DNA from 2 places in the Shewanella sp. NKUCC05_KAH genome. Region 2 is predicted to be linked to the other one. Evidence: riboswitches for the same ligand, from Rfam matches in the RefSeq annotation. Region 2 holds a riboswitch; the other holds the start of a gene.

Region 1 (16,711 bases), on a different contig from region 2:
TTGGTACGCTGCTAATAAGTCACCCGGTAATTTCGCCATTGGTAACACTTTATTCGCAACATTGTAAGAAATCTGCTCGGCAGTTTCACGGTAAACAGCTGATAATTCGCTCATAAAAATCTCGATTCGCATCCCAAAAATAGACTTAAAACTGGCCACTCACATATAAACCATAAACGCCGTTACCCGCAATCGGCGTAACTGTAATCCCCTCATAGGGTTGAGTAAAATACCAACCCGCCAGCGCGCCAATCGCCGCGCCAGCTAACACATCCTCGAGGTAATGCTGGTCGCTCGCCACTCGAGTGTAGCCAACATAAGATGCGGCAACATAGGCAGGTAAACCATATTGCCAACCATAGCGCTGCTGAATAAACGTCGCCGCCATAAAGCTGTCTGAGGTATGACCCGATGGAAACGAATCATCGCCACTATCGTCTGGCCTGTCTTTACTCACACCATACTTAAGACCTTCAACAATTAACCGACTCGACACCGCTGCCTGAATTAACTGCCAACTACCATCATAACCCTCTTCATAAAACAAGGTCGCACCCATCGCAGTAGCGGGTAATAATAAATGCAATACATCGCCAGAGGTTTCTAAATCTGAGCCTGCCCAACTAGTGCCACTCATCATGAATAATGCAGCACAGAGTAATTTCTTCAAGGGTGATTCCTTTGTGGGATAATAACCAAGGCGGAGTTTATACCTTGATCATTAACCGAATGCAAAATTGCTATACATCTATATTAAAAATGAACAAACAAGTTATGCTAAGCTAATAATTAGCTATTGATTTTAATGCGAACAGGAATCTTTTTTGCTACATCAACTTAGGTATTTATCATTCTCCTTATTGCTGCTTCTACTGCCGCTCAGCAGCGCTATGGCAGAAGAAAAAACTCAGGTTGATAAAATATTTGCAAGATTTGAAAGCGGCGTCCCTATGACCCGTGAAGAAATCGAAAGCAATCTAGTGTTATTAAGCAAACTAATTTCAACTGACGATGTCACCCGTCATGAAAAGCTGCAACTGCTTAAATGCTGGGATCAGAATACAGAAAACGACACAGCTATTGCACTGGCACTTAAAAATACTAACCAAGCACTGAGCAATATTCCGCCAACCGCCTCCCCCCATTTCATTACCGACCTCACGCTCTGCCGCTCTTGGTTTCTGCAATTAAGTGGTGATATGGATGGCGCGATGGAAGGCTATAATCTCAGTGTTAAACGTGCCTATGAGCATGAAGACCTTAAGCTAATCGCCGACTCGCGCAGCATTCGCGGCGCACTTTACTCTTATATTGGCGATTTTTCTGCGGCATTAGACGATCTCGTCACTGCGCAAGATCTCTATGAATCACTCAATTTAAGCGGTTGGGCTAACATTAACCTTGCCGATGTTGCTACCAGTTTTAGACGTTATGGCGATCCCCAAAGTGCAATCCGCTATTACACCAAACTCAAAGCTCTCTATCTAAAAAACAATAACCAAGAACAGGCAATGTATGTCAACTCGGACATTGGCCTTGCCTTAGATGAACTCGGTGAACATCAACAGGCCGTAGATAATTTCTTAGTAAGTTATCAATACTTCAAGGAACATCAGCAGGAAAAAGTGGCAGCAACTATGGCAACGAATATTGCCTACAGCTTAATCAAACTCAATCGTCTCACCGAAGCCGAAAAGTATTTAATCGAAGCCGATACTGTTATTAATGAAAAAGATCTGACCGATTACAGCTTCATGAAGCTTTTTATGGCCGATATAAAGTTTCAACAAGCTCGCTATAAAGAGGCGCTTACCGAACTTGAGCAAGGGGAAAAAGCCTTTCGCACTCTGCAGAATAATCGGGGACTCACTCAACTGTTGCAGCTTAAAAGTAACATATATGTGGCTATGAATGATTTATCTGCCGCCTACGGAGCGCTGCAAGAATTTGTTACCCTAACAAAAAAAGTCGATGGCAATTCTCTCTCCCATCATACGACAGAATTAAAGGTCAAGTTTGATACCAGTCGGATTGAATCTGAAAATCAACGCTTGATTGAAAACCAAAACCTTAAAGAACAAGAGCTCGCGCTACTCGAAAAGAACAAATCACTGCAACACATTATCCTATTACTAGCGGGCTTTATCCTGACGATAGTGTCTATATTCGCTTATAAACAAGTACATAGAAATCGCCAACTGCAAGTTATTGCCCTCACAGATTACCTTACCAAACTCCCTAATCGTCGGCATATTTATGCCCAAGCCGCGAAATATTTTCAGCAAGCCTTAAAACATCAAAGCCCTTTTTCAGTGATTATTTTTGATGCGGATCACTTCAAAAAAATCAACGATAACTTCGGCCATGAATTAGGCGATCGCGCCCTTATGACCATTGCAAATGCAGGCCGAGCCTTATCGGGTAATAAAGATCTCGTTGGCCGCATCGGTGGTGAAGAGTTTTTAATCCTATTGCCTAACACTGATGCCACAGGTGCGTTAGCGCTGGCGCATCAATTGCAGAACCATATTAGCCGCCTTAGCGCACAGAATTTACCAGCAGAACTCAAATTAACCGTTAGTGCTGGTGTCGCCACTTTAGAACCACAAAATAATACGGAAGATGCATATCAAGATAAAGATTTTGCCACCCTGCTAAAGCGGGCCGACAATGCTCTTTATGAGGCTAAAAATGCGGGCAGAAATTGTGTGAAATCAGCCAAGAATGAGGCTTTAAGAGAGAATTAAACGGCCTTATGCCAAAACACTTGATGTTGTAATGGCGGTGGCAAAGTGCCAAACCATGTCTGATACAGACGACTAAATTCACCTGAGTCTTTCATTTTCTCAAGCTCTGTTTGCCAACTGATAACGGTTTCCGCCGACGTCCCTTTAGAAAAAGCTAAATAGAGATTAATCTCCGATACCACAAACACTTGGCGGATATCTGTCTCACTCGCGCCAACCTCTTCGAGTATCTGCTTTACCGCAAGATCCGCTTGGCACCAAAAACGAATTCGAGAAAACAGCAACTGTTTCGCCGATTGCTGTGGAAAACTCGCCACCAGCAAATTATCCACGCCCGCTTGTTGTAGCAACTGCGCACCCGCCGATTCCCGATAAACCCCCACAATATCTGTCGATTGAAGTTCAGCAAGTTGATCGAGAGCGATAGGATCTGCCGCCCTTGCGTACAATGCAATTTTGCTGGTCGCAATAGGACCGATAAAATCAAACTGCTCAGCTCGTTCATCATTAATTGACGTAGCAAAAAGTAAAACGTTCGCAGAGGTATTAGCAATCGAATACGCCCGAGCCCAAGGTAACACATCGATTTTTTCACTCTGACCCAGTCTTGATTGCAAGGTATTGACTAAGTCCACCGCAAAACCTTGCGGCACACCATTTTGCTCGTAACTCATGGGAGGCCAAGCTTCGGTCACCAATTTCAACTTGTCAGGCGCCGCAAAAACAAGATTAGGCATCAGGCCTAATAAGCTCATCGCAAGAAAACACGCCCTAAGGGGAATCGCACTCAGCATACGAATACCAAACGATAAACAGTAGACCTAATCATAGACTCAATCCCAACAGCAAATAAACAAATACCCCAAAGAAAATATCGCCTCACGCCCCCTTCTGAGTAAACTCGTCCTCAATAAGTGAAAACTGCTATCATATTGCCACCTAGCCAAGAGCCTCGCTGCAATCAATTCATGTCAACTTTAGTCAATCAAACCCCAAGCCAATCCTATGCCAGCATGCTGTCGCGGCTCGCTCTGCAAATTAAAACGTGGGGAAAAGCACTCGGATTTGCGCAGGTTGGCATTTGCGATACGGATTTAACCGCTGAAGAAGCCAAACTCCAAGCATGGCTAGACAAAGGTTTTCATGGCGAAATGGCCTATATGGCTACCCATGGCATGATGCGCGCTCGCCCGCAAGAACTGCATCCGGGCACAGTGCGGGTGATCTCCGTACGGATGGACTATTTGCCACCCGAAGCTGGCTTTGCAACGAATCTCACCGATCCCAACTTAGGTTATATTTCCCGTTATGCCGGAGGTCGCGACTATCACAAGTTGATCCGCGCTCGACTTAAAAAGCTCGGAGATCAAATCAGTGCAGAGTTAGTTGCTCTCGGTTTCGATGCCGCTGACTTTCGCCCCTTTGTTGACTCAGCCCCTGTACTTGAGCGCCCCTTAGCAGAAAAAGCCGGTATAGGCTGGACAGGTAAACACTCACTCATACTCAACCATGAGGCTGGCAGTTGGTTCTTTTTAGGTGAGCTACTGATCAATTTGCCTCTACCTGTGGATATTCCCATTCAAGAAGGCTGTAACACTTGTGTCGCCTGCATTACCTCCTGCCCAACGGGTGCAATCGTAGAACCTTATGTGGTCGATGGCAGACGCTGTATTTCCTATCTCACCATTGAACTGCAGGGCGCTATTCCCGAAGAATTTAGGCCACTCATGGGCAATCGCATCTATGGCTGCGATGATTGCCAACTCGCGTGTCCCATCAATCGCCAAGCGCCGCTGACTGAAGAAACTGACTTTCATATTCGTCCGCAGTTAAAGCAACCTGACCTTCTCAGCCTTTTTGCTTGGAGCGAGGCCGAGTTTCTTAAACAAACTGAAGGCAGCGCCATTCGTCGCATTGGACATAAACGTTGGCTACGTAATATTGCAGTAGCACTGGGTAACGCTCCCGCGAGCCCAAGCATTATTGCCGCACTTAACGCCCGCAATCACAGCGAAGATATCGATGAGATAGTGCGTGAGCATATTGAATGGGCGCTTAATGCCCAGCAATCGCGCCTTGCTGAAAGCGCAGCAACTGAACAACAAAAAGCCCGCCGCAAAACCGAGCGCATGGTGCGCATTATCGAAAAAGGCTTACCGCGAGATGCTTAAGTCAATCGGCAAGCAATAAACAACGGATGCATAAGCATCCGCTGTTACTAATTCAATAAGCTCAGTAAAAAAATATTTCACTCAAGCATAATATTAACCAAGGCGGCGACGTAGTTCTCGCGTGGCATCGACCATGTTTTTCAGTGCGGGTTCAACTTCATCCCAAGTACGGGTTTTTAGGCCGCAATCTGGATTAACCCATAGCTGACGTACGGGCACTTTTTGCGCCGCTTTCTCGATTAAGTGCACCATGGCCTCCACACTTGGAGTGTTTGGCGAATGAATGTCATACACACCGGGGCCAATTTCATTGGGATATTCAAAATCTTCAAAGGCGTTGAGTAACTCCATCCGTGAACGCGAAGTCTCGATAGTAATCACATCGGCATCCATGGCGGCAATCGCGGCAATGGTGTCATTAAACTCGCTGTAACACATGTGGGTGTGGATTTGAGTCTCATCAGTCACGCCAGCAGCGCTGAGTTTAAAGGCATTCACCGCCCAATCTAAGTAGGCTTGCCATTCACTTTGTTTCAATGGCAGACCTTCACGGAAGGCGGGCTCATCGATTTGTATAATGCCAATACCGGCATTTTGTAAATCCACCACTTCATCACGGATCGCCAGCGCCAGCTGAATCGCAATCACATCGCGGCCGATATCTTCACGGGCGAATGACCAATGCAGAATCGTCACCGGGCCAGTCAGCATGCCTTTTACAGGCTTGTCGGTGAGACTTTGGGCAAACTCGGCCCAATCAACCGTCATCGCCTTTGGACGGCTAACATCACCATAGATCAACGGCGGCTTAACACAGCGTGAACCATAACTTTGCACCCAACCATTTTTGGTAAAGCCAACACCCGCAAGCTGCTCACCAAAGTATTCCACCATATCGTTGCGCTCGGCCTCACCATGAACCAGTACATCGATACCGAGTTTAAGCTGGCGGTCGATTGTATCGCGGGTGACTTGCTGCAATTGCTCTGTATATTGTGCATCACTCAGATCGCCCTTGCGCCAACGACTGCGTAGTCCACGGATTGCTGGTGTTTGTGGGAAGGAGCCAATGGTGGTGGTCGGCAACAGAGGTAAACGGTATTTCTGCTGCTGTACTGCTTGGCGTACGCTGAAATCACTGACGCGCTCATAATCGGCAGATGTCAACGCGGCAACGCGGGCAATCACTTGACTGTCGGCGGCCTGCGCTTTCGCCTCACGGCGCGCCAAACAGGTTTGCACAATCTCTTTTGCCGCGGCCGATTCAGGTGCCAGTAGCAATTGGCGCACATTGGCCAGTTCGAGTAATTTTTGCTTCGCAAACGCGAGTTGTTGACGCAGCGCAGGCTCAAGCGTGGCTTCCACCTCTAAATCCACAGGGCTGTGCAGGAGTGAGCAAGAAGTACCGATCCACAAGCGATCTCCGAGATCACGGGCAACCGCGCCTATGCGTTCGGCAATTAAATCCGCCTCTGCCGCCCACACGTTGCGGCCATTGACCACACCCGCCGACAAAATTTGATCTTGACCAAGCGCATTGGCAAAGACTGCCAATTGATCCGGCGCTGTGACTAAATCGACATGCAACCCCGCGACCGGCAAGGCCGATACCAGCACTTGATGGTGTGCGATACCGCCGTAATAACTGGTAAGAAGGATCTTCACCTTCGCAGTGCTGAGTGCTTGATACGCCTCAGTGATCGCCGTTTGCCATTCGCCATCCAATTCCAATGCGAGAATGGGCTCATCGAGCTGTACCCAATGCACTCCCTGAGCAGCAAAACGCGCCAAAATGTCAGCATAAGCAGCTAATAAATTGGGTAATAAGCTTAACTTATCAAACTCTTGGCCCACGGTTTTAGCAAGGAACAAGTAGCTAACAGGGCCGAGTAGCACAGGTTTTACTTTATAGCCTAAGGAATGCGCTTCACTGACTTCATCGAAAAATTGCTCATAGGCAATCGAAAACACTTGGTTTTGGCTGAGCTCAGGTACCAGATAGTGATAGTTAGTATTGAAATACTTGGTCATTTCAGAGGCTGGCGCATCTTGGCCCGTTGGTGCTCTGCCGCGGGCAACACGGAATAAAGTATCGAGATCGATTGCCCCTTCACCACGATGACGCTCAGGAATGGCATTTAAAGTCGCGCTTAAGGTCAGCACTTGATCATAAAAGGCAAAATCACCTACGGGAACTTGCTCAATGCCAGCAGCAGCTTGCCACTGCCAATGGGTGTGGCGAAGTTCACTCGCCACTTCACGTAATTGTGCCTGAGTGCTCTCACCACGCCAGTATTTTTCTAAGGCAAATTTCAATTCACGACGACGCCCGATACGGGGAAAACCAAGACTATTTAATTGCATACTCTATCTTCCTTTATTTGAGATAAGCCATATTCGGCACTTGCACCCACCAGATTGTTTTCTCTTGGCACTTTTCAGCACTTCAGCCTTGATAAATAACAATGGGCGTCTGGACGTCTAGAAGTTTATTGTGTTAGTCTCTATTCCAGCAACCGAATTGATTTCAAGCACAACATGAGCGAAATTCACTTGGAGTGAACATGATCGAACTAAGACACCTGCGAACCTTAATGGCCCTGAAAGAAAGCGGCAGTTTGGCGGGCGCAGCCAAAAAACGTTTTGTCACTCAATCCGCCCTCTCCCACCAGATTAAGGAGTTGGAGCAAAGGATTAACTCGCCCATTTTTGTGCGTAAGAGTAAGCCACTGTCATTCACCCAAGAAGGTGCACGCCTGCTGCATCTGGCCGAAGAGATTTTGCCTAAGGTGTTAGAAACCGAGACAGATTTGAAGAATGGGCTGGAAACCGAAACCAATCAGTTGCGAGTCGGCATTGAGTGCCATAGCTGTTTTCGCTGGTTAATGCCTGTGATGGAGCAATTTAGACAAGATCATCCGACAGCCGAGTTAGACTTGTCGAGCCGTCACCTATTCGACTCGCTCAATGCCTTAGAAATGGGTGAACTGGATATTGTATTAACCTCAGATCCTGTGCCTGGGCATTCACTCGCCTATCAGCATTTGTTTGATTTTGAAGTGAAGTTAGTGGTTGCAAAAGATCATCCTTTAGCGAAAGAAGCCTATGTCACCCCTAAGCAATTAGCACACTTGCCTATTATCAGTTATCCAGTGCCGTTGACACGTTTAGATATTTATCGCCACTTTTTAGAACCTGCGGGCATAGAGGCAGGCGAGCAAAAAACCTGTGATTTAACCATGATGTTATTGCAACGCATCGCCTGTAAAGACGGCATAGCCGCACTGCCAAGCTGGTCGATTAATGAAGGACATGGACTGAGTCTCGCTACGGTAAAACTCGGCCAAGAAGGTCTGAAACGACCGCTATTTGGTGCCTATCGCCGCCACAGTGCTAACTCTGCATTGATCCAAAATTGGTTACAACTGGTGGCGAGGGAAGGTTTATCCCGCCAGCAGAAGACGAATTAATGCGGGTGACATAGAGTAAAAAGCCTGCGAATGCAGGCTTGTTTATTAAGTCAAATGACTACTTCATAGCATCGACAAATTACAGCGGATTCATCAACAATCCACGCATAGACAAGACACGGCGCAGTATCAACCCTGATGAATTAGGATTACGGGTCTGACGCAAATTATGGGCGATCATAAATTCTTGACGCAGATCCTGATCGAGATCTAACGCCTCGAACGCTTCGATGGTTAAGGTCTGTTGTTGATTATCAATCAATGACTTAATCACACTTAAAGGAAATGACTGTTCGGCATTAGCATTTAAATAGGCAAATGCGGTCAGTGCGATAATTTGGCCGAACACACTGAACAGAGCTAAGGTTTGTACTTCGTCAGCATCAACCTCCACACCTTCCATATCCGCTAAGCTATCTACCGCATCCGTTGCAATATCTTCAGTCAGCTTCCAATAACCTTGGACCAACTTTTTATAGGGCTGTGGCAGTTCATCGAGGCGTTCTTTTAAATAGAACGTAAAGGCGTAGCGATAGATATTAACTTGACCTAAGCGGATCAAAGCTTCTTTCAACGAGCGAGTTTTGTGATTTTCCACTACAGCAGCCTGTGCGGAATTACTGCGCATAAGCATGTGCGCTGCCAATGCGGGATCGCTCGAGATAATGTCAATCACATTACGAATGTCGCCTTCAGCAAGGATCGCTTTTTTGAGTGGAATTAGAATTCCTCGGCGGCCAATCACTTGCTCTTCGTTCGCTATGATAGCTCTAACTTGAGTAAAAACCTGTTGCTCAAGATCAGTCATAAGACACTTTACACCTGTTTATTAACAATAAGATGATTCGGTTACAGCTCACATCATACCTAAAATACTAAGAATTTCAGCCATAAACAGCAGAGTAAAATATAAATTACTCCTATTTAGTAATGACTGCCCGCTAACACTATAGATAACGACAATTAAACCACTCTACTAAAATGATATTCAAGACTATACCTATTTTAAGATTTATTCTTTGAACTCAGCGTAAAAAATAAAAAGCCAGACTCAGTCTGGCTTTGTTATTAGATAGCTCATTAATAATTAGAAGCGGTAGCCCACAGTGAAACGAATATCACGGCCTCGACCAGAATAGTAACTATCCCCCCAATCGCCACCGTAATAACCTGCACTGACATAATCTTTATCAAATACATTATCGATACGCAGACTGGCAAGCCAAGCATCACGATTATAATTCAAGGCTAAATTACCAAGCACGTAACTTGCTAGCTTATCACCTTGATTAGCGTTATCGCCTTCGATAAAACGATCACCCGTGTAGATAGCTTCGGCAAACACTTGGAAATGCTCAGCAAAATCCATGCTGACATAACCGCGTCCCGTGTGTTTTGCCACCCAAGACAGCTCTTTGCCATCGTTAGCACCATCGGTAAATTCGGCGTCGGTATAGTTATATTCCAGCCCTAGCTGCAGCGCTTTAGTGATCTGCCAATCCCAATCGGCACCCGCGCCATAACGACGAGAAGCATCGGCATTAACGTTTGCACCGTTGAAATTACCACCTATGGGTTTAACTGCACTCGAGTCATAAACAATTTCATCCTCTAAATCGAGACGATATAGGCTGACTCGCAGGGTTTGACTAGCGACAGCCCAATCCCAACCCGCCTCATAGGAACGGCCTGTTTGCGGCTTTAAGCCAAATACGCCCGGCGATGTATAAGCTTGCTCATCCACTTTGGCAAAACGGAAGTTATCATCGGCGCGCACATAAAGTCTGTGCTCCGCAGTTGGGCGGTAATTTAAACCCAGTTCGAATGCGTGGGCATTTTCGTCTAAATCCATGCCATTAGGATAAACATTGCCATCGACTAACTCATCGGTCACCCGCGCATATCGTCCACCCACAACGTAACTTAAAGTATGACTTAAAGGCACTGTAGCTTGTAGATAGGCGCTTTGCATTTGCTGCACATTACTGCGCGCCATAGTGTCAAAATCAGCCTTGCCACGGCTGATGTCTAAACCTGTGACTAGGTTTAGCTCGCCTTGACGCGTGCTGTAATTCGCTAACGCTTTAGGGCTAAACATTAACAGTGAGCGTGTGTTATGGCTGTTCGCCCCCCAATTAAGAGAAGACACCAAGGTATCGCTGTAATCTAAATCCGCCGCCAGCGCCCAGTTTTGATTAAGCTGATGCTGGTAACCCGTTCGCGCCGCAGTGGTCATCTCGTGGGCATACTCTACCTTATTTGATGAAGCACGGGAATCGTCTTTAAATTGCTTTTCAGTAAGCGAGCCCGGATTTTCACGATCGTTATCGTAGTAGCTGGTTTCAACAAAGAACGAGTCTGTGGCTGTTTTATATTGAATGCGGCCAAGAATAGAGCCGGTTTCGTTGGCATTATGCTGGCGATAGTTGTCACCTTGGTTGTAACTACCGGTGAAAAAGTAACGCCAATCTTTGTTGATCGCGCCAGACACATCACCACGACCTTCATAGGTATCAAAGCTACCGCCAGATAACTGCACGCTGCCGCCAGTATTTTCAGGGGACTTAGTGACAATATTAATCACCCCGCCCACGGCTTGATCGCCATAAAGTACACCTGCACTACCCGATAAAATTTCAATACGATCCACTTGATTAAGCGGAATGGCATTAAGGCTAGGTGCGGCGATATCGATATTATTGAGACGACGACCATCAAGTAAAATCAGCGTGTTATTAACGGCAGTGCTGGCGCTAAAACCACGCATCGCAAAGCTAGTTCCAATATTGTTATCCGAAATTTGAATACCGCTTTGACCGCGTAAGACGTCGGTCAAATTAGTCGCGCCACTCATTTCAATCGCAGCGGCATCAATCACATTCACATTGGCGGCAATATTTAACGGGGTCTTATCAGAGCGGCCGATCACGACAAGATGCTCGTCGACTTTAGCTGTGCTGGTATCGTCAGCCGCCATAACGGGCGCGATAATTGAAAAACTGCAAAGGCTGCCGATCAGCAGCGCGATTTTTGTTGGATTTTTTCCCATTTTACCTTTAACTCCTGCAAGGAAAACGGGGCATTGACGCCACGATACCGTTAATTCAGTCGTAAATACTGACGGTGATTATCGCATTTTGAGATCTGCCCACCGAAATCTCAAAAACACCTTCAGGGCCGGTCTCCGGACTTAGGCTATGTTAATCCATTAAAAGTTAGATTAACGCGAGACTGACCTTTTACATTCTGACTTTCGGGTTCAGTCTTGAACACACCAATCAAACGCGGCCGTCTCTCACCTTTTACCGTTGCGGGGGCAGTGCCAGAATTTCACTGGCTTCCCGATTATCTCACGACACTATCATCGTAAGCACCACAGAAGGTTGACTCAAAATTAGGTTCAAAGGGCGTACAATCTGTTAACGCCCAACAAGACTCAGGGCATATCAGACCTGAGCGCGCGCATTATAGACGTCTATACGGATGAAAGTCCATTAATCTCAAGTGAGCGAGAAAACTCACATGAGCTAGAAAACGCCATCCCAGTTTTTTGCCGCAGGTTTTGGTCTGTCTTTGCTCAAAATCGCCTGACGCTGCTCAGGAGTTTCGCATTGGGCAACGGGGGTAAAATCCAGCGGTTTAATCACTAACGAGTCAGCAGGTTGCACTGGCGACTTGTCGAACATTGGCAAATTCATCGACCAAGAGACCAGCTCCCCCTTTTCGCTGATGCCAATATAACCGTCATCTGCGCCATCTAACCAAGTGAGGCGCGGAATACGTGCAATCAACTTCTCCACATTTTCACGGTTGGCGCGATAACCAACAGGCACCACTTTGCCATCGGGACGCGTAAACACAAAGGAGGCAGGCCCTTGGGTAATGATGCTGCCTTCCTGCCAATATTTATCAAGAATCTCTTGGGCATAGTGAAACCCAAACATATGAGCGTAATCAGTATCGTCGGCCACTATTTGCGGCACGGCCTTATCCCGCAGTAATAAAAAGCCTGAGCCAATGCTGATAATCTCTTTTACCCCTGTGATATCGGTTTTTTTAATCCAATCGATACCACAGTTAATCCCATCGCCCCAAAAATGTGCATCCCCCGTAGGGCTTAAAATCGCAAAGGCACAATTGTTTGCCGTCATACTCGCCACATCCTTTAAGGCGCTGCGGATCGAGTAAGCATCACTGCGCCAACCCCAACTCACCACAGTGCCGTCCTTTTTCAAGGCGGCATAGGTGTGTTGAAAATATTCGATCTTCGCTACATCCGTAAGCTGCGGGAGTAACTTTTTCATATTGGTCGACTCTTCAACCTGCCCCCAAATCACCGCGCTACCTTCTTTTTTGAGGGCGACAAAACTGCGTCCTCTGGCGAAGATATCGACAACATCAACTAATTGATCCTGCACATGTAAGCTATTGCCGCCGTAGGGGCCATAACCCCAAGTATGCACCTTGCCATTAGCATCAAGGGCGGCAATGGCCTCTTGATTGGCGAACAACTTGGTAATATTGGTCATGCGGTTTTGTAGGGCTTTGTCGAGGCTATATTTCCCCGCATTGCCCCAGTACACCACAGTGCCATCTTGACGTAGCGCGGCAAACCCGTCCTTAACTGGGACGATTTGCTTAACTTGCTTAAGCTGCTCCGTCACCTCGCGGCTATCACCGCCAGCATAACTGTCACCCCAAGTGATCACCTCACCAGATTGTGTTAACGCCGCAAAGGCCGAACTGTTGGTGACCACAGTCTCGACTGCGGGTAAATCACAGGGAATATGGCGATACTGTGGACTCGGATTTTCCTTAAGTTGAAGCAGTTTGCCGTTATCAAACTGCAATAAGGATTCCTTATCATTTTCGAACACGGTTAAGGGTTTCGGCTGACTACAAGCCGTTAATTGCAGGGCGATTAAAACTGCCACGAAGGCCAAAGGGCGAGGAATTGAATAAGACTGCATAACTTATTTCCTTGTCGTTACTGAAAACGTGAGTTGCTGAATATGTGGCGCGATTTTATCCGATAATGACTCGATTATCGGCCTCAATGCGCGCTGAAAACCATGATTCATATCTAACCGAGACAATAGTGCTTGTGCATGTTTATCAATGGCCTGCGCGCTATCAAGGCTGAGGGTTTGCAGCGCCATTGTCTGGCCAAATACCGCTAAAATCACAGCTTGTACAGGACTAACACTTGGCTCCGGCGCGCCAGGGGCATCATCGAGCCCCCATTTAACTAACAAGAGTAAATATTCGATACGGGCTGCAACGTCGACACTGCATTGTTTTTCATCCTCCAAGCCAAAACTGAGCTCCTTGGCATAACAAAGTGCCTCCAATGCCTTGAGCTTTTCTGCCGATAATGTCAGTGCAAAAGGGAGCTGCGCAGTGCGAGTCATCAACACAAAGATTGCCAAGGTTCTTGCCGTTAAGGCTTGATTGCAACGGGCTAACATCGCGAGCACTAAGTCGTGAAACCCTAATGAACTCAAGCGATAAAAGCTAATCATCACAATGGTTTCATCTATGGATTGCAACTGTTTTTTGCTTGGTGCAGATTGCATTTGTGCAAATGAGGCAACAAAACTTGGGTATAACTCAGGGCAATGGCCAATATGGTCGGCCGCTTCCCATACCAGAATGTTAGCGGCTGGGTGGCGCCTGTAGGTTTCAAGCAGATTGATAATCCCAGCATAATCTTGCTGATGCCCTAAACGCTTGAGTATTGGGATATAACGAGACTCAGCCCAGCAAATTCTTAAAGGAGTCGAACCGAAATAGCCCACCAGCAGACCCAATAATAAGCTTGCAGTACCAAAGGCAAAGTCCCACTTGGCGAGATCGCGGGTTAATTTAAGGTCTGCACTTGCACGGGTTGGTGCATCAGGAAGGTAGCTCACAGCACTTTGCGCATAGTGGGGCCCTAATGCCCCCGCCGCATCACCCTGCGGCGGAGCTAATTGATAAGTCGCACGGCAATCAACACCATCAAGCCCCCACTGACGAATTACCTCGCCCTCGGCGGTGTGATATTCCACTAAGCAAACCAATCTTTGGCGAGAAATGCCGTTCGAACCTCGTTCACTCCGATACTCAGTTTCAATCACCCGGCCAATGGCAACATCGCCAAGCACTTCAAGCTGATTGACCAAATGCCACTTTTGCCATCCTTCAGTGATAAAAAAGGCGGCAAGACTCAAGATTAAAATGGGGGGTAAGGTAAACAAGAGTACTTCGAGCCACCCCCAACCTCGCTCGGGGGCGCTAGAGGTTAACTTACTGTGATTAATCAACACGCCAAAACGTCCTTATCATTCCATGATGCTTAAGCATTAAATGAATTTTGTTTGTGCCTACAGCGGGGCGCAATTTTAGCAGCTTATTGATAAAAATCAGAAAAAGCTCACAGTTTACTGTAAAGACACCATCACACTCATCGCCCACCCGCTTGAACATGCTATTCTAAGCACTCATCACCGCTGTTTAAAGGAGTAACAGTATGACTCGCCCTATTATTCTGGATTGCGATCCCGGCCATGACGACGCTATTGCGCTCATTTTAGCTCTCGCCCATCCAGAGCTGGTTCCACTGGCCGTCACCACCAGCGCCGGTAACCAAACGCCGGATAAAACGCTCAATAATGCCCTGCGGATCTTAACCTTATTAAATCGCAGTGATATTCCTGTCGCTGGCGGCGCCGTCAAGCCATTAGCTCGTGAATTAATCATTGCCGACAATGTCCATGGTGAAACCGGACTCGACGGCCCTGCATTGCCTAATCCAAGTTTTAGTCCTCAAGCCATTACCGCAGTTGAATTAATGGCGCAGCAAATTCGCCAAAGTCATCAGCCAGTAACCTTAATTCCCACAGGGCCGCTGACTAACATCGCCCTTTTACTGGCGAGTCATAGCGAGTTACACGATAAAATTGAGCGCATAGTGCTAATGGGCGGCGCAGCCGGTGTCGGTAATTGGACCCCAGCCGCCGAATTTAATATTTTTGTCGACCCCGAAGCCGCCGATATTGTCTTTAAATCCGGAATTCCCATTACCATGTGCGGCCTCGATGTAACTCATCAAGCGCAGATTATGGACGAAGATATCGAACGCATTCGCGCGATTCAAAATCCAATTGCTCAGTGCGTCGCCGAATTATTGGATTTCTTTATGATTTACCACAGAGATCCTAAATGGGGCTTTATTGGTGCGCCATTGCACGACCCCTGCACGATCGCTTGGTTGCTTAAACCTGAGCTATTTGAGGCGCAAGATTGCTGGGTAAGCATTGAAACCCAAAGTGAGTTGACCTTAGGCATGACAGTGGTCGATCGCTATCAGCTAACAGGTAAAGCCGCCAATGCGACTGTGCTGTTTGGGCTCGATAGGCAAGGCTTTGTCAATTTACTGGTAGACAGTTTACGCGTCTATGATGCAACTTATCTCAATCGCAGATAAAAATGACAGTGAGTCTTCTATGAGCCAGATACTCGTTATCGGCAGTGCAAATGCCGACCATGTGATGAAATTTGAGTACCTGCCCGCTGCAGGGCAAACCTTAATGAGCCGAGATTACCGCCTCGAACAGGGCGGCAAAGGGGCCAATCAAGCCGTCGCCTGCGCGCGCTTAGCCAAATCAGGTTCACGCACTGATTTTATCTGCCATCTCGGCCAAGACAGTATTGGCGATGATATGCGTCAAAGCTGGATGAAAGATGGCATCAGTGCGGAAGGGATCCGCCAAATAGCCGGACTGAGCACAGGCACTGCCATGATTTTTATCGGTGATAACGGTGAGAATACGATTGGCGTTGCCGCAGGTGCTAACGCCAGCCTTTCACCCGATGACTTAGAAGCTCATTACGCCCTATTTGCTAATGCTGAGTACTTATTAACACAATTAGAAACGCCCGCTGCCACAGTGGCAAAGGCGCTGCAAATAGCCAAGAATCTTGGCGTGACGACTGTACTAAATCCTGCTCCAGCGACGGCACTTGGCCAAGATGTACTCAAGTGGGTAGATATTATTACCCCCAATGAAACCGAAGCAGAAGCCTTAACGGGAGTTGAGATCAACCATCTTGATGATGCACACATGGCAGCGCAACTTCTCCACCAGCAGGGAGTAAAGATTGTGGTCATAACCTTAGGTAGCCGTGGCGCATATATCAGCAGCCCAGGTTTTAATGGGCTAATACCTGCGTTTGAAGTGCAGGCCATAGACACAGTCGCCGCAGGGGATACCTTCAATGGCGCCTTAGTTGTGGGCTTAAGCGAGGGCATGTCGATTGCTGCAGCCGTGGGATTTGCCAA
Region 2 (16,711 bases):
AAAATATATTTAAATCACTTCTTGGAAGGTGAAGGTTTTAACATTCTTTCTGTTGGGGGAAGTAAGTATGTTAAGAAAGTTTATGAATATATATATTTGGCACTAGAGGATGAACGAAGCGATATTAAAGGTAAAGTTTACTTTCTTCTTGATACAGATAAAAATTCGAGGGTTATTCTTCAAAAGATTCGATGAAGAATCTTAGATTGAGGAGAATGCAAATAAACAGTGTGAGCAAAGCTGTTGAGCTTTTAAAAGCATCTGATAATTCCCATTTTCCACCTACAGAAATTGAAAATGTTTTAAATTCAGAAATATTTAAAGAAGTGTTGGAATATTACTGCTCTACAGGTCACAAAGGGCTTCTTGAAAATGTTGTAGATAGTTGCCTTGGCTTTGAAAATAAACTTGTTTCTGGAGTTGCATTTGACTTTAGAATCTCTGAATTAGCTTCTCTAGATGAATTTTTCGAACAGATTGGAATGAAGGTTAAATTCGCAAAAAAATACTGCGAATTAGATGTACATCGTAAAGTTCCTAATTGGGTCAATGATATGAAAGACTTTTTTTTGGATTGACATCTTACCGGAATTTTAAATTGGAGGTAAATTGAAGTTTTTAGTGATTATCTTCGGCATAGCTGTGTCGATATTTATGCATGGAAGTGGGTTGTCTGTCGATAGCAAATGGTGGTGGGATTTACTGTTATCTTTCAATGTAAAAGCATTAAGTGAAAACTTGGGGATGGTTGTATTTTGCTTTTGGATACATCTTCCACTGATGATCATATTTTCTTTAGTATGTGCTTTGATTATTAATCGAGTTGGGTATCCAAGGTATTTTATTTACTCTGTGTTAGGTACTTCATTTTTTACATTTGTTGTGCTGCCATCACTGCCTGTTTTCGATGTGTTATTAGCTGGCGGGATGAGCCCATTACGTTTTATCGATATCTTTGTAAAAACACTCATGTTTCTGACCTTGTTCTTTGTTTTTAATATACTTATGAAAAAGTTTAATAGGCTGAATTTGTTGGATTAATTTCACTTTTAAGATGTTTCACTGACTGTGTTTATTGATTTATTTTAGGGATGATTTAAGAGCTTTATGAAAAAAATTAGTTTTTGGGGTATGAGCATAGTGCTTGCTTTGACACTTGTTATCGGCCTTGCAGTTGATTTTATGGTTGAATTTAAGTCTGAATCGATTTTTATGCAGATGAATATTTTTAGCTTTAAATTATTGCTTTCTTTACTTAGCATGCTTTGTGTATATATTGCTATTGCAGTCACTTTTAATTTTAAAGTGTTACCTATGCTTATAGGTAAAGACTATCCGTCAAATTACTTTAGGTGGTCTAAGTTTCGATATCTAGAAGTTTTCTTTTTATTTAACTTATGGTCTATGGGTCATCTTCAATATTTCACCGTCGTAATAGTTAATTTCGCTTTGGTTGAGTTGATACACTTATATTTAGTTTATAAAAGTATCAATGATAAGCTCGAGTCTACTATATAAATTGGTAAGTTGAGGACAATAAGGCTTGTGGAGTTGGCATAACTCTTTCAATGCGAAAAGTTAACTCTAATGCCACAGAAGTTCACCGATCCCCTGCGAAGTTGCTGAAGGGCGTTGAAGAAAATAGCGTGACGCAGACAGGACGTCTGCGTAGCTTTCGGGGGGAAGGGACGCCCCATCGGAAGCGTTAGCTATTTTCGAATAAGCACGAAGCCAGTCACTAATGCATGTAACTTCGCTAGGGGCGGCAAGGGGAGATGCAAGAGGGGGATTGCTGTTGATCCCCTTCTTGCCCTGGTGTGGAATGGAATTCCACGACTTTGATTTTGATTTTGATTTTAAATTTAAAAATTAAAACCAAAAATTAAGGAGTGATAACTCAGCCCCTTAATTCTACGTTTTGTCTAATCTCCCAAGTGAAACTTGGGCATTAACGAGTACCAATGATTACTCAGGATCATAATCCAACACTGGCGCCAGCCACTTCTCCGTTTCCGCAATGCTCATCCCTTTACGCTTGGCATAATCTTCCACTTGATCGCGGCCGATATTACTCACGCCAAAGTAGCGGGATTTCGGGTGGGCGAAATACCAGCCCGATACTGCCGCTGTGGGGAACATGGCGTAGCTTTCGGTGATGTTCAAGTTGATGGTTTCATCGGGCTTGAGCAAGTCCCATAACAAGCCTTTTTCTGTGTGGTCTGGGCACGCTGGGTAACCGGGGGCGGGGCGTATGCCTTTGTATTTCTCGCGGATTAAGGCTTCGTTACTTAACTGCTCATCGGCTGCATAACCCCAAAACTCTTTACGTACCCGTTCGTGCATCCGCTCGGCAAAGGCTTCGGCCAAACGGTCGGCTAAGCATTTGAGCATGATGGCGTTGTAGTCGTCGTGGTTGGCTTCGAAACGCGCCACATGTTCGTCTATGCCGTGGCCTGTGGTCACCGCAAAGCCGCCCATGTAATCGGCGACGCCTGAGTCTTTTGGTGCAACAAAATCGGATAGGCAGAAGTTGTCGTTGCCGACACGCTCAAGCTGCATCCGCAGGTGATGTGTGGTCATTTCGACTGTGGTACGCGACTCATCGGTATACAGCTCAATGTCGTCGTAATTGACGGTATTGGCAGGGAATAAGCCGATAACCGCTTTCGCCGTGAGCCACTTTTCCTCGATGATTTGTTTGAGCATGGCCTGACCATCGGCGAATAGCTTTTGCGCCTCGACGCCGACGACTTTATCGGTGAGGATTTCAGGGTAATGGCCGTGCAATTCCCACGAGCGGAAAAACGGTGTCCAGTCGATACGCTCGACTAAGTCTTCTAATGGATAATTATCAAATACTTGGCGACCGAGCACGTTTGGCGTGAACGGGGTGTAGTTTGCCCAATCGTGTTGGCAGCGATTTTCACGGGCCGCTTCGAGTGACACTATCTCTTTGCGCTTGGCTTGGGATAAACGCTTAGTGCGCATGTCGTCGTATTCAGCATAGGTTTCGTCTATGGTCGCTTGGCGGGTCTCGTTGTTGATGAGCTTACTCACCATAGGCACGGCGCGGGAGGCATCGGCGATATAAATGGCGCCATGGGGATAATGGGGCGCAATCTTCACCGCAGTGTGGATTTTAGAGCAAGTGGCGCCGCCGATAATCGCCGGAATGGTTAAGCCTTCACGGTGGAAGGTTTTCACGTTATGCACCATCTCGTCCAGACTCGGCGTGATGAGCCCCGACATGCCGATGATATCGATATTGTGTTCTTTCACGGCGTCGAGAATTCGCTCCACCGACACCATCACACCTAAATCGAATACCTCAAAACCGTTACAGGCGAGCACCACGCCGACGATATTTTTGCCGATATCGTGCACGTCACCTTTTACTGTCACCATCAAAATCTTGCCGTTAGATTGGCCTTCGACCTTTTCTAGCTCGATATAGGGGTTTAAGTAAGCCACGGCTTTTTTCATCACCCGCGCCGATTTCACCACCTGCGGCAGGAACATTTTGCCTGAGCCGAACAAGTCGCCGACCACGTTCATGCCGTCCATCAAGGCGCCTTCAATCACATCCAGCGGACGTTTCGCTTCTTGGCGAGCGGCTTCGGTATCTTCATCGATAAATTCGGTAATGCCTTTGACGAGCGCATGGGACAAGCGTTGGCTCACCGGCCAGCTGCGCCATTCTAAATCTTCTTTCTTGCCCACCTGCGCGCCATCACCGCGGAATTTCTCTGCGATTTCAAGTAACTGCTCGGTATTGCTTGAGCCTTCAACTGGGCAGGGCAAGTTAAGCACCACGTTTTCGACCCGCACTTTAAGTTCAGGATCGATATCGTCGTAAATGGCTAACTGACCCGCGTTGACAATGCCCATGTCCATGCCGACTTTGATGGCGTGGTACAGGAAAACGGCGTGAATCGCTTCGCGCACTGGGTTGTTACCGCGGAATGAGAACGACACGTTCGATACGCCGCCCGAAATCATTGCGTGGGGCAGGGTGGCTTTAATCGCTTTAATGGCATCAATAAAATCGACGGCATAGTTGTCGTGTTCATCGATACCCGTGGCGATGGCGAAGATATTTGGGTCGAAGATGATGTCTTCTGGCGGAAAGCCGACCTTATCGACCAATACCCGATAGGCGCGGGTACAGATTTCGATTTTACGCGCCTTAGTGTCAGCCTGACCTTGCTCGTCGAATGCCATGATAATGGCCGCCGCGCCGTAGCGTTTCACTAAGGTGGCTTGCTCGATAAACTTGGCTTCGCCTTCTTTGAGGGAAATAGAGTTAACTATGCCCTTGCCTTGAATACATTTGAGGCCAGCTTCGATCACTTCCCACTTAGAGGAGTCGATCATAATAGGTACGCGGCTGATGTCGGGCTCAGAGGCAATCAAGTTCAAAAACTTGTGCATGATTTCGGCGCCATCGAGCATACCTTCGTCCATGTTGATGTCGATGATCTGCGCGCCGCTTTCGACCTGCTCGCGGGCGACATCGAGCGCTTGCTCAAACTTGCCTTCTTTGATTAACTTTAAAAACTTAGCCGAGCCTGTGACGTTGGTGCGCTCACCCACGTTAACGAACAGGGATTGGGCGTCGATAGTCAGTGGTTCCAAACCTGCCAAGCGGCAAGCGACTGGAATGTCCGGCAAAATACGTGGATCGTGACGGCTCACCGCTTCGCGGATCACGCGGATATGTTCAGGCGTACTACCACAACAACCCCCGATAATATTAAGCATGCCTTCGCGCGCCCAATCTTCGATCACGTTCGCCATGTCTTCTGGGGTTTCATCGTAACCGCCAAACTCGTTCGGCAGGCCTGCGTTCGGATGCGCCGACACATAACACTCGCTGATGCGGGATAATTCTTCCACATAGGGGCGCAATTCTTTTGGCCCAAGTGCACAGTTAAGACCGATAGATAAGGGCTTGATATGGCGAAGGGAATTGTAAAAGGCTTCGGTCGTTTGGCCAGTCAGTGTGCGACCCGAGGCATCGGTAATGGTGCCCGAAATCATGATCGGCAATCTGTCTTTAGAATGCTGACCGAATAAGTCATCGAATACCGATTCAATTGCAAACAGCGCGGCTTTGGCGTTTAAGGTATCGAATATGGTCTCGACCATAATGATATCCGCGCCGCCTTCAATCAGCGCCTTAGTGGATTCTTTGTAAGCAGTCACTAACTCATCGAAGCTGACGTTGCGATAGCCTGGGTCGTTCACATCAGGGCTAATCGAACACGTACGGTTAGTGGGGCCTAACACACCGGCGACGTAGCGTGGAATGCCTGTGGCAGCAAAGGCTTCATCACAGGCTTCACGTGCGAGGCGCGCGCCGACTAAGTTAATTTCGGCGGACAGCGACTGCATGTCGTAGTCGGCCATGGCGATGGTGGTGGCGTTAAAGGTGTTGGTTTCAATGATGTCGGCACCGGCGTTTAAGTAGTCGGTGTGAATTTGTTTGATGATGTGGGGTTGCGACAAGACTAAGAGGTCGTTGTTACCTTTGACATCTGTATGCCAATCTTTAAAACGTTCGCCGCGATAGTCCTCTTCTTCCAGTTTGTAGCCTTGGATCATAGTGCCCATGGCACCGTCTAAGATCAGAATGCGCTCTGCAAGCTGTTTGCGAATGTCTGCTAATATTTGGCTGGCTTTGGTTGAGGGTATCGTCATAAATAATTACCTTAAATACAGCTAAGTTAAGTCCAAAAATCGGCCATTGTTATGCTAAGTGCATTTTATTGTCGTCAGCCGACATTTTTTTGAATACTTGTTCTTAAAAATTTGTTTTGGACATTTAAACGTATAGACGTCCATAATACGCGACTTATGATTGTCAGGGCAAGATGAAAGTCAAAGGCATTAGGAGCGAGAATCGAGAATCTAGAATTTAGGCCCTCGGCTTGAGTTTCTAGCATCTAGTCCCTAACTAAAAAGGCATATATGAAACAAGTTCGATTGTTATTGTTACGCCACGGTGAGTGTGAAGGCGGCGCGATCTTGCGGGGTCGTGTGGATGTGCCTTTAAGCAAAAAGGGTTGGCAACAAATGTCGGCAGCAGTTGAGTCACAGGCCAGCGTGTGTAGCGCGATTTATAGCTCGACTTCACGCCGCTGCGCCGATTTTGCCCACGCTTTTGCCGCCGAGCTGCATTCGACGGCGGCACTGATATCTGAGTCAAGGCCATTGCAGGCGCAGTGTTTGTCGGGTTTACAGGAAATTGATTTTGGTGATTGGGACGGTTGTCGGCTCGATGAACTGTATCAACAAGAGGGCGAACACTTAGCGGCGTATTGGCAAAACCCTTGGCAAACTCCGCCGCCTAATGGTGAAACTATGGCAAGTTTTGAGTCGCGGGTGAATGGGACGATTGACCAGATACTCGCCGCCGAGTTTGAACGATTGACCCTTGACTCACATAAAATGGGTAATGAAAACAGTGCCATTAATGAAACCACTGACAATATGCCAGCCACTCAAGTGTGGGTCGTGACCCACGGCGGGGTGATCCGTCACTTAATGGCGCGTGCCTTAGGGGTTGAACGGGCGGTGGGGTTTTATAGTCAACTCGATTTACCCGTGGCGGCCGTGGTGACTATTAATGTGCTGCAAGATGAACAGGGTGCCTGCTATTGGCGTTTAGATTGGCCGAGTGGGCGCAGGTGTTGAGGCCTTATTTCACTATCTCGGCGCTATCATGTAGGCGTGATCGTTTGGCGAGAATAAGCTGACATGAAAATATTCTGATTTAAACAGCATTGCCTAATGGGATAGATGTAGGATAATGCTTTTCCCTGACGTTTGAACGAGATAGCGTATTACATGCGCAATGAGTGATAACGTCGCAGAAATAGGTGTTGGGAATAGACTCTCTTTGTTCGAATCGCTCCGTTGTTTTTATTCACAGTGGCGTTGTTAACAAAGAGCATATCAACCCAAACATAATAGGGAATCGGGGAACTGCTCGTCAGTCAGCCCGAACTGTGCCCGCAACTGTGAGTAGTTTAAAGAAGCACCTAGATTCTAGAGCCTAGCTCCTTCTTTTCTACAAGTCAGGAGACCTGCCTATTTCTGTTATCGCTGCGTGCAGCCTTAGTTCTCGAGCGGGTGACTCGAGGGAGCAGATGACAATGTGCACAACCTTTTTTTATACAGGTTTGGACTCGATAGGAGCGCCGCTTAGGTGAAACTTTCCGCAATCCAAACTAACAGCCCCGTGAATGACACTAACCCGTCATTGAGCCCGTCAGTCGCGCTCAATGTGAGCCAGTTGAGCTGGTGTATCGATGGCAAAACCATTCTTTCCAATATTAACTTTACGCTGCCAACGGGGCAGATGCTGGGGCTGATTGGCCCTAACGGTGCGGGCAAGTCCAGTTTGCTGCGCTGTTTGTATCGGTTTGTTCGCCCGACTCAGGGCAAAATTACCCTTTTTGATCAAGATATTGAGCGCTTGTCGCCCAAGGCGTTTGCCTGTCGCGTCGCCGTAGTGCAGCAGGATACACCGCACTATTTTGACCTCACCACAGAGCAATTGGTCAGCATGGGCTTAACGCCCCACAAGGGCATGTTCGATACCAATTCGAGCTGTGATATTGAGCGTATTGCAAAGGCTTTAGAGAAAGTTGGCTTGAGCCATAAGATGCACCAACAATATGAGCACTTATCCGGCGGTGAAAAGCAACGCGCTTTGATTGCCCGTGCCATAGTGCAGCAGCCGCAGCTTTTAATCCTCGATGAGCCAACGAATCACCTCGATGTGCGCTATCAAATTCAAATCCTCGAATTGGTGCGTAGTCTTGGTATCAGCGTGATTGCCTCTATTCATGATCTTAATTTAGCCAGTGCCCTGTGCGACAGTTTGTTGTTGATCCATAACGGGGAAGTCAGCGCTATGGGGACGCCAACCGAAGTATTAACCGAGGCGCGAATTGGTGATGTGTTTGGCGTGTGTGCTCAGGTATCGCCCCATCCACAGCATAAAAAGCCCTTAATCAGCTATTTTTATGGTTACCACCATGTAGATCATGGCCTGAACGAGCGAGGCGAGGGCGGATGACTCAGGGGAGTAAACAATATTTCATCTCATATTTGGGGCGTATCGTGACACCGTTGACGAGACAACAACTGATGCTGCTCGTATTAGGTATCATCACTTTGATAACGCCTATTGCTGCGACGAGTTTTGGTGCGGCGAACATCAGTTTTACGGATGTTATTCAAATATTTATCAATAAGGCGACGAACTTCACTCAAGCCAATGGTATGACTGAACGCATTGTGATGGAGCTCAGGCTACCGCGCATTTTACTCGCCTTTGTGGCGGGTGCGGGTTTGTCACTGGCGGGCAGTGTGTTGCAAACTGTGACTCGCAATCCGCTCGCCGATCCCTATTTGTTTGGCATTAGCTCTGGCGCGTCCTTTGGCGCTGTGGTGATGTTGACCTTATTCACTGGCTCTGGATTTTTTGATAATGCGGGCATGGCTGCACATTCTGGGCTTTTTAGCGGTTCGGGCGCCTTGTCTGGATTACTTTGGTTTAGCTTGCCCTTGGGCGCTTTTATTGGCGCGAGTTTGTCGGTGTTGATAGTGCTTGCCTTGTCTGGGCTTGGGCTCAATAGCCAAGTGGAGCGCATGTTGCTCTCTGGTGTGGCGACCTCCTTTATGTTCGGCGCATTAACGAGTCTGCTGCTGTATTTCGCCAGTCCGCAGGCGACAGCCTCTGTGCTGTTTTGGAGTTTAGGCAGTTTTGCAAAGGCCAGTTGGTCCTTGTTAGTACTGCCGACACTGGTGATTGGTGCGAGTTTATTCATTATTTTAGGCATGAAACGGCAGATCATGGCGTTGCAGGCGGGGGATGAAACGGCGCATACCTTAGGGGTGAATGTGCCTAAGCTGCGGCTCAATATGTTGCTGCTCTGCTCCTTGATTACCGCTATTTTGGTGGCTACCTGTGGCGGTATCGGTTTTGTCGGGTTAATGATCCCCCACACAGTACGCATGCTGTTCCCCGGTCGTCAGCCGATTTTATTAACGGCGCTGGTGGGCGGATTATTTATGGTGTGGATTGATGTATTAGCGCGCTGTTTATTGGGGAATCAAGAGTTGCCCGTGGGCATTATCACAGCCGCCATAGGTAGTATGTTCTTTTTGCTGATTTTGCGTAAGCGTAGAGTCATGTCGTAAGTGCAGACTGACGGGATAATCAGTATTTCTGTTGATATCCCACCCGCGATTGGAAATGCACAATTGGACATGTTCGTCATAGACGCGGGATGCGTTGTGGTTATTTAATGTAGATTACAAAGTGGAGTGTGGATGTCTCAGTCAGCCGTGTCTTTTCAAATAAGCCCTGTGAGTAAAGCGCAGGATCTGGTGATTCTGCAGAAAATTGATCTTAAGACTAAGCCGCCCGGTGCCTTAGGTCAGCTCGAATCCTTAGCCTTGCAGATTGCCCGCGTGCAAGCAACTGATTTGCAACAAACGGATCAGCCACAAACGGATGTGCTCAAAATAGTCCATCCAACCATGTTAGTGTTTGCGGGGGATCATGGCATTGCCGCAGAAGGCGTGTCGATTGCCCCTAGCGAAGTGACTCACCAAATGGTGCAAAACTTTGCCCATGGCGGCGCGGCGATTAACGTTTTTTGTCGGCAGGTGGGCTTTAAGCTCGAAGTGATCGATTGCGGTATTTTAACGCCAGTTGAAGGGGTTGAAGGTATTATCGATCAACGTCTTGGCGCTGGAACGGGTGCAATCCATTTAGAGCCCGCGATGACGTTGGAAACCGTCGATAAAGGCTTTGCTATGGCGCGCGATTTGATTGAACGTCACCATCAAGCGGGTTGTAACTTAGTCGCCTTTGGTGAAATGGGCATAGGCAATACCTCCTCTGCTGCGGCCATTATGGCGGCGATTATGCAGTTGGATGTGATTGATTGCGTTGGCCGTGGTACTGGCATTAATAGCGAAACCTTAGAACGTAAACTGATGCTGATTGAGCTCGCGTTATTGCTGCATCAAAGCGCCTTAACTGGACCTAAGTCAGTGTTAGCTTGCCTAGGAGGCTTTGAAATTGTGCAGATGACGGGAGCTATGTTAGCTGCCGCTGAACGTAAAATGCTGGTGGTCGTGGACGGTTTTATCGCGACAGCGGCGGCATTAGTCGCAGTGCAAATCGCCCCCAATGTGCGTGATTATTTGATTTTTGCCCATCAATCCGATGAGCAAGGTCATCTGCGAATGTTAGAATTTTTGCAGGCTAAACCTTTATTATCCCTAGGGCTGAGATTAGGCGAAGGTACGGGGGCGGCGTTGGCATTGCCGCTTATTCAAGCCTCAGTAAATTTTTACAATCAAATGGCGAGTTTTAGTGATGCGGGGATTGAGGCTGTTGTATGATGTGCTCTGCTAAGTCGCTTATTTTACTTATTTAAAATAATAGCCTTTAGCCAACCGTTTTAATTTTAAACCTTGCAGCAAGTGTGAATTCACTAAGGATGCTTTATGTCAGAACGCGAAAGCTGGCACAAAGAGATAGATTTATTTTTAGTTGCCATGGGCTATTTTACCCGCATTCCTATGCCTAAGTGGGTCGAAGTCGATAGCGATAAATTGAATAAGGCCAGCCGTTATTTCGGTCTCGTCGGTCTTCTGGTCGGCTTGTTAAGCGCCATAGTGTTTTGGCTGACGCAGAACTGGCTCCCCGCCGGCGTTTCTGTTCTTTTAGCTATGTTGGTTGGCGTCTTGCTCACGGGCGGATTTCATGAGGATGGCCTCGCCGATACCTTCGACGGTTTTGGCGGGGGTTGGACGGCTGAAGACAAGCTGCGGATCATGAAAGACTCGCGCCTTGGCAGTTATGGCGCACTGGCGCTGATGTTGGCCCTGCTGCTGAAATGGCAGTTGCTAGTCGAGTTGGCACTGTACGATCCTGTCGTTGCGGGTTCAGCACTTATCGTCGCGCACACAGTGAGCCGTGTGGTATCAGCCAGTATCATTTTTAGCGAAAAGTATGTCCGCGATGACGAGACCAGTAAGTCTAAGCCGCTATCGCAACATCAAGGCATTAATGAGCTGCTTATCCTGATCGCCAGCGGCGTATTAGTGCTGTTATTCCTTAAGGGGTTAGCGGCATTGTCATTGCTATTGGTGATGATAGGACTGCGCCGTTTGATCATAGTGATCTTTAGACGCCAGATTGGCGGTTACACGGGTGATACCTTAGGCGCGGTGCAGCAAATATCTGAAATCGTGTGTTATTTTGTATTACTCGTTGTGGGTAACATACTGTGATCCACCTCGTCCTAGGCGGCGCCCGTAGCGGTAAGAGTCGCTACGGCGAAGCCTTAGTGCGTCAGTACACTGCGCTTGGCTTCGATGCTTGCTATGTGGCGACGGCGCAGGCGCTAGATGATGAAATGGCGACACGTATCGCCAAGCATCAAGCGGGACGATCGGACGATGGTATCGAATGGCAATTGTTTGAAGAGTCGCTCGCCCTCACTGCACTGTTAAAACAGTTAGCAAAACCTGGGCGAGTGATTTTAGTAGACTGTTTAACTCTTTGGTTAACGAATCAATTACTTGCATCCAGCGCCAAGATTGATGATGAACCCGCGCCGACTGAGTGGAATGCGACTGACTTTGCCGTTTCAACCTCTGACGATAAAGCTCATGCGAGTTGGCAGGCCGAGAAAACCGCTTTTGTGGATTCCCTCGTCGAGCTTGAGGGAGTGGTGATTTTGATCAGTAACGAAGTCGGTTCTGGCATAGTGCCCTTAGGTGAGTTGAGCCGACAATTTGTTGATGAAGCAGGCTGGTTAAATCAAGCCGTTGCGACCTTAGCGGACAATGTCACCTTAGTGGTCGCCGGTTTACCCTTAGCATTGAAACCACTGTAGACTTTGGGCTCAGTCCACGTTTTAAGCTTAAGTTGCATACTTAAGTGATTTTTAGACTGAGCTGTTATGTTAATGACTGCAAACTAGAATAAGCCTTTTAAACCTATGTCCTCTCCAAACACAGACAACACAGCCTGCGCTAATGCACTCGATACCGCTGATGCTTTAGCTATTCATTCTGCTACTAATCTTGTGGTGAATACGCCTGCTGTTAATTCACCTCGTCGCGCAAAAGTCTTGATGGTGCAGGGCACAACATCGGATGCGGGTAAAAGCACCTTAGTGGCGGGGATTTGTCGTTTGCTCGCCCGTCAGGGGATTAAGGTTGCGCCCTTTAAGCCGCAAAATATGGCGCTCAATAGCGCTGTCACTATTGATGGCGGCGAGATTGGCCGCGCACAGGCCTTGCAAGCCGTGGCCTGTTATCTTGAGCCCCATACCGATTTTAATCCCATTCTGCTTAAACCAAGCTCGGACACGGGCGCACAAATTATTGTACATGGCAAAGCCCTGACGACACTCGAAGCCTCGGCCTTTTTTGGGCCTAAATCTAAGGATTACAAGGCAATGGCGCTTGGCGCTGTGCTGGAATCCTTCGAGCGATTGACGGCCCAGTATCAAACCATAGTGGTGGAAGGCGCGGGTAGTCCAGCGGAGATCAATCTGCGTGAAGGTGATATTGCCAACATGGGATTTGCCGAAGCTGTGGATTGCCCTGTGATTATCATTGCCGATATCGATAAAGGTGGCGTATTTGCCCATTTGGTCGGGACCTTGGCCTTGTTATCAGAATCCGAACAGGCGCGGGTAAAGGGCTTTGTGATCAACCGTTTCCGTGGTGATATTAGCCTGTTGCAATCAGGGCTCGATTGGCTTGAAGCTTATACTCAAAAACCTGTTTTAGGCGTGTTGCCTTATCTGCATGATTTACATCTCGATGCCGAAGATGCGCTGATAAGCTCGCCGACTAAAGGTGCTAACAGCCGCTTAAAAGTGCGGGTATTAGTGTACCCAAGGATCAGTAATCACACGGATTTTGATCCGCTGCGGCTAAATCCCGATATCGATTTTGACTATGTATCATTACAAACTCAAGCCGCGAGTCACGCCACTCATTTGCCCGCTGCCGATGTATTGATCTTACCCGGCAGTAAGAATGTGCGCGCCGATTTGGCCTTTTTACGCCAGCAAGGTTGGGATAAAGATATTGCCACACACCTGCGTTACGGCGGCAAAGTGCTCGGCATTTGCGGCGGCTATCAAATGTTAGGCCAAAGCATTGCCGATCCCTTAGGCATTGAAGACAGTGCGGGTGATACCGCTGGACTTGGCTACCTGCCGCTGAGCACAGAACTCAAAGCCGAAAAACAGTTACGACGAGTGAGCGGTGAGCTAACGTTACTTGGGCAAAAGGTTGCTGTGAAGGGCTATGAAATCCACTGCGGTGAATCAAGCTATCTTATCCCTAGGCTTGAACAAACGAATACGCCCTTGCAGTTAATCCCTGAATCCACATCTGTGAGCTTTGCTGATGGCCTGCAAAGCGATGACGGGCAAATCCTTGGCACTTATTTACATGGGCTGTTTGATAGCCCAGATGCGTGTCAGTTGATTTTGCGCTGGGCGGGATTAAACGATGCTAAGGCGATAGATATCAATCAAATACGTGAGCAGCAACTCGATCGTTTAGCCGATGTGTTAGCCGAGCATTTAGACATGCAAAAATTACAGCCAATTTTAGAAGCATAAGTTTTAAAAGCAGACATTTTTAGCAGCAGAGTGAAGAGAAGACCATGACAGCACAAAACGACAACGAACAAGCGCAAATCAAGGCCGAACGCCACAAGGCTCGCCAACAGAAAGTGAAAGCCGGTGTGGATGCTAAAATTGCCGCCGCCCAAGGGGAGAAGGGGATTCTGCTGGTGTTAACCGGTAACGGTAAAGGCAAATCGACCTCAGGTTTTGGCACAGTGGCCCGTGCCGTCGGTCACGGTAAAAAAGCCGCGGTAGTGCAATTTATCAAAGGCACTTGGGAGTGCGGTGAGCGTAATTTACTCGAAGGTGCAGGGGTTGAGTTTCATGTAATGGGCACAGGTTTTACCTGGGAAACCCAAGATAAAGAAAAAGATACCGCCGCCGCTGTACTCGCTTGGGAAGCCGCCGAAAAGCTGCTGCAAGATGAGAGCATAGATTGCGTGATGCTCGATGAACTCACCTATATGGTGAGCTATCACTATTTAGATGTGGAACGTGTGCTTAGTGCACTTAAAAATCGTCCACCCATGCAGCATGTGATCATCACGGGCCGTGCTTGCCACCGAGCGATTATCGAATTAGCCGATACTGTTAGCGAAGTGCAGCCGTTGAAACACGCATTCGAAGCGGGTATCAAGGCACAGCAAGGTTTTGATTACTAAACTGAGCGTGTTGTTATAACCATAAAGCGATATTTCTTATATCCATATTGGGCAGATAGTAAATGGCGGCCATGCCGCCAACGGTCACTTTTGCAACAGTGACAATCCCCACTAACCCTATCGCAGTTCGATTAGCTAAAAAGCTATTGTCCCAAAGTGTGTTTCGTAGTTTGAATGCTTTAATCAAAATCAAAGTCGTGGGGCTTCACCCCACACCCGACCAAGGAGGACTGCTCGTCCTATCCTCCTTGGATGCTCCAAGACGCCCCCAACGGAGTTGAAAGCCCCTTGTGCTCATTGACAAATTTGCTATCGCTTCCGAAGGATGCGTCCCTGCACCTGCGAAAGCTAGTCGGTCATCCATGACCGAACTCACGCAATTTATCTATTCGCCCTGCGGCAACTCCGAGGGGAGGAGTATTCCTTGGAGTTTTGAGTTGTTAGATAGCGATTCATTAGCAAAAACAAGGGTAGAATAACGAGAAATATAAAGCAATATCAAGTAATTACATTTAAAACTGCTATCGCAAAAAAGCAAAATCCTATAGCATCATTTGTACCAATTGACATTGATGTGGCCAAGTCCAACAAGCGATTTATGCCCCGCAAACAGCGCAGCGCATAAATACTAAGACGTTATGCAAAAAGGAAAGCATGAGTACGAATCCAATAAAAACCGCTATCCCTCTATGGTACGCGCAAATAAGTTGGGCTAAAGAGCTCATCAAGCATGGATTTAGCCTTTCTGAGGCCGAAGATATACTTGCTGAGGAGAATCGTGGCTGCAAATTGGTTCCTGGTACGGCTTGGTATATTCGTACACACGGCGTTGGTGTCGATATTTTCAAAACTCCCGAAGTTGGAGGTATCGACTTTGACTTCGATAAGCCCGATCCAGATCCTTGGCGATTGCAGATATTTATTGAAAGGCAAGTAAATGACGGAAACTTGCCATATGAGCACTATCGTGAATTGCTTGATAACGACGAGCTTATGAAAAAAGCCATTTCTGAGGTATTGTCACAAAGTGCATAACAAACGCCAGCACACCGCGCCTTCGGCGCTCGACTCGCAACAAGTTGCTCGCGTGTGTGGCGGGCGTTAGGCTTTAAATTTACAATCGAGGAAATCATGAAGTATCCAGGTCAACCAGAGTTTCCACCGAGTTGGTATAAAGATCGAAGTCAATCTTATATAGAAAAGCAGTTTAGCAAAGAACTCGGTGATTTAGCTGACGCAATTGAAAGTGAGCATTGGTTTGGCGACCCTGAAAAGCATAGCCGTTTTCGAGTTGATTTCATTCTTAAAGATGCTCGTTTGATCATTGAGTTGGATGGCCATGATTATCATTCTACGAAAGAACAACTAGAAAATGATGCAATCAGACAAAGGTATCTTTCAAGAGCTGGTTATACTGTAATTAGATTCACTGGTAGAGAAATAAATAGAAACCCTTCAGCTTGTGTTTCTGAGGTTCGTACAATTTACAAAGAGCGTATGCAAAGAGCTCCGTCAAAATACCGAGTCATGTATATTGATTACCCATTTATTTATCGAGAAATGTCTAAAGCCTTAGCTTTTTACAATAAATTGTACCCTGATAAAAATTTAACAGCGGTATCACTAGATGAATTAATCCCTCATGCTATTGAGTGGCTGCATGAAAAGTCATTCATTACAGTTTTTGTATTCCATCCACCAGAAGATTCCATGCAGATTGAACATTTAGATGGTTTGGTAAAAGAATACGAAAAAGGTGAAGTTAGGATTAATACTATCCCACACGAGTGGTATAGCCTTGAGCTTGGAAACCACATGGTTTGCTATTCCCATCTCTTTGATGAATTCTTTTTGGTTGCTGATGATCCTGTGTATACGGAGCCATTACGTTCAGTATTACCGAGTGAACTCACTAATAGACGGTTTGGTACTTCTAATTTGAAATATTTATCAAATGGTAAGTTGTTGCGTAAAGGCAATGAAGAAACAGCATATGCAGGTACTGACCTTGCTCGAGTGCTCTGGCAAAATATTTGGTACATAATTGGTGCATCAATGGGGCTGAGTTTATACGAACTATAAATCCATACAAACGCTTTAAGACGGATTCGCAACGCTCGACGGTTTTGGCTTGATTTGGCTTATGTGTTTACGGTGTAATAGTTGAGTGTCGTGGTAGCGTGGCTCACACCTTAATTGGGCATTACCCATAGAAATTTTCATTCGAAACCTACTAATTCGAGCTAAAAGTTTAACTCAGAAATGTCCAAAAGCGTGCTGCGTAAGGCTTTTAAATCTACAGATTACGCTAATGCCAAAAAGGTGAGCCATGGTGATTTGCGAGACGACCGTCCGCCCCATGGA

Evidence for each region. Region 2 has a riboswitch for cobalamin ahead of KO533_RS17635 (ABC transporter ATP-binding protein). Riboswitches for the same ligand answer to the same signal wherever they lie in the genome.
Region 1: it holds a riboswitch for cobalamin, as region 2 does, so the genes downstream of both, KO533_RS09840 (TonB-dependent receptor) here and KO533_RS17635 (ABC transporter ATP-binding protein) in region 2, are expected to answer to the same signal.

The regions. Positions count from the first base shown of each region.
Region 1 is NZ_JAHKQZ010000009.1:21,271-37,981, reverse strand. Features, by position in the region: gene KO533_RS09880 (DUF3069 domain-containing protein) at 1-114, opposite strand, end outside; gene KO533_RS09875 (phosphatase PAP2 family protein) at 146-670, opposite strand; gene KO533_RS09870 (GGDEF domain-containing protein) at 891-2,747, shown strand; gene KO533_RS09865 (transporter substrate-binding domain-containing protein) at 2,744-3,541, opposite strand; gene queG (tRNA epoxyqueuosine(34) reductase QueG) at 3,716-4,918, shown strand; gene metE (5-methyltetrahydropteroyltriglutamate--homocysteine S-methyltransferase) at 5,012-7,282, opposite strand; gene KO533_RS09850 (LysR family transcriptional regulator) at 7,483-8,388, shown strand; gene KO533_RS09845 (HDOD domain-containing protein) at 8,468-9,196, opposite strand; gene KO533_RS09840 (TonB-dependent receptor) at 9,476-11,437, opposite strand; cobalamin riboswitch at 11,546-11,781, opposite strand; gene KO533_RS09835 (hypothetical protein) at 11,916-13,358, opposite strand; gene KO533_RS09830 (hypothetical protein) at 13,362-14,696, opposite strand; gene rihA (pyrimidine-specific ribonucleoside hydrolase RihA) at 14,900-15,856, shown strand; gene rbsK (ribokinase) at 15,876-16,711, shown strand, end outside.
Region 2 is NZ_JAHKQZ010000020.1:91,369-108,079, reverse strand. Features, by position in the region: gene KO533_RS17660 (AAA family ATPase) at 1-195, shown strand, start outside; gene KO533_RS17655 (hypothetical protein) at 216-578, shown strand; gene KO533_RS17650 (hypothetical protein) at 610-1,041, shown strand; gene metH (methionine synthase) at 1,966-5,700, opposite strand; gene KO533_RS17640 (histidine phosphatase family protein) at 5,971-6,696, shown strand; cobalamin riboswitch at 6,918-7,111, shown strand; gene KO533_RS17635 (ABC transporter ATP-binding protein) at 7,211-8,086, shown strand; gene KO533_RS17630 (iron ABC transporter permease) at 8,083-9,213, shown strand; gene cobT (nicotinate-nucleotide--dimethylbenzimidazole phosphoribosyltransferase) at 9,346-10,428, shown strand; gene KO533_RS17620 (adenosylcobinamide-GDP ribazoletransferase) at 10,534-11,322, shown strand; gene cobU (bifunctional adenosylcobinamide kinase/adenosylcobinamide-phosphate guanylyltransferase) at 11,319-11,930, shown strand; gene KO533_RS17610 (cobyric acid synthase) at 12,036-13,679, shown strand; gene cobO (cob(I)yrinic acid a,c-diamide adenosyltransferase) at 13,724-14,347, shown strand; gene KO533_RS17600 (hypothetical protein) at 15,002-15,382, shown strand; gene KO533_RS17595 (DUF559 domain-containing protein) at 15,479-16,429, shown strand.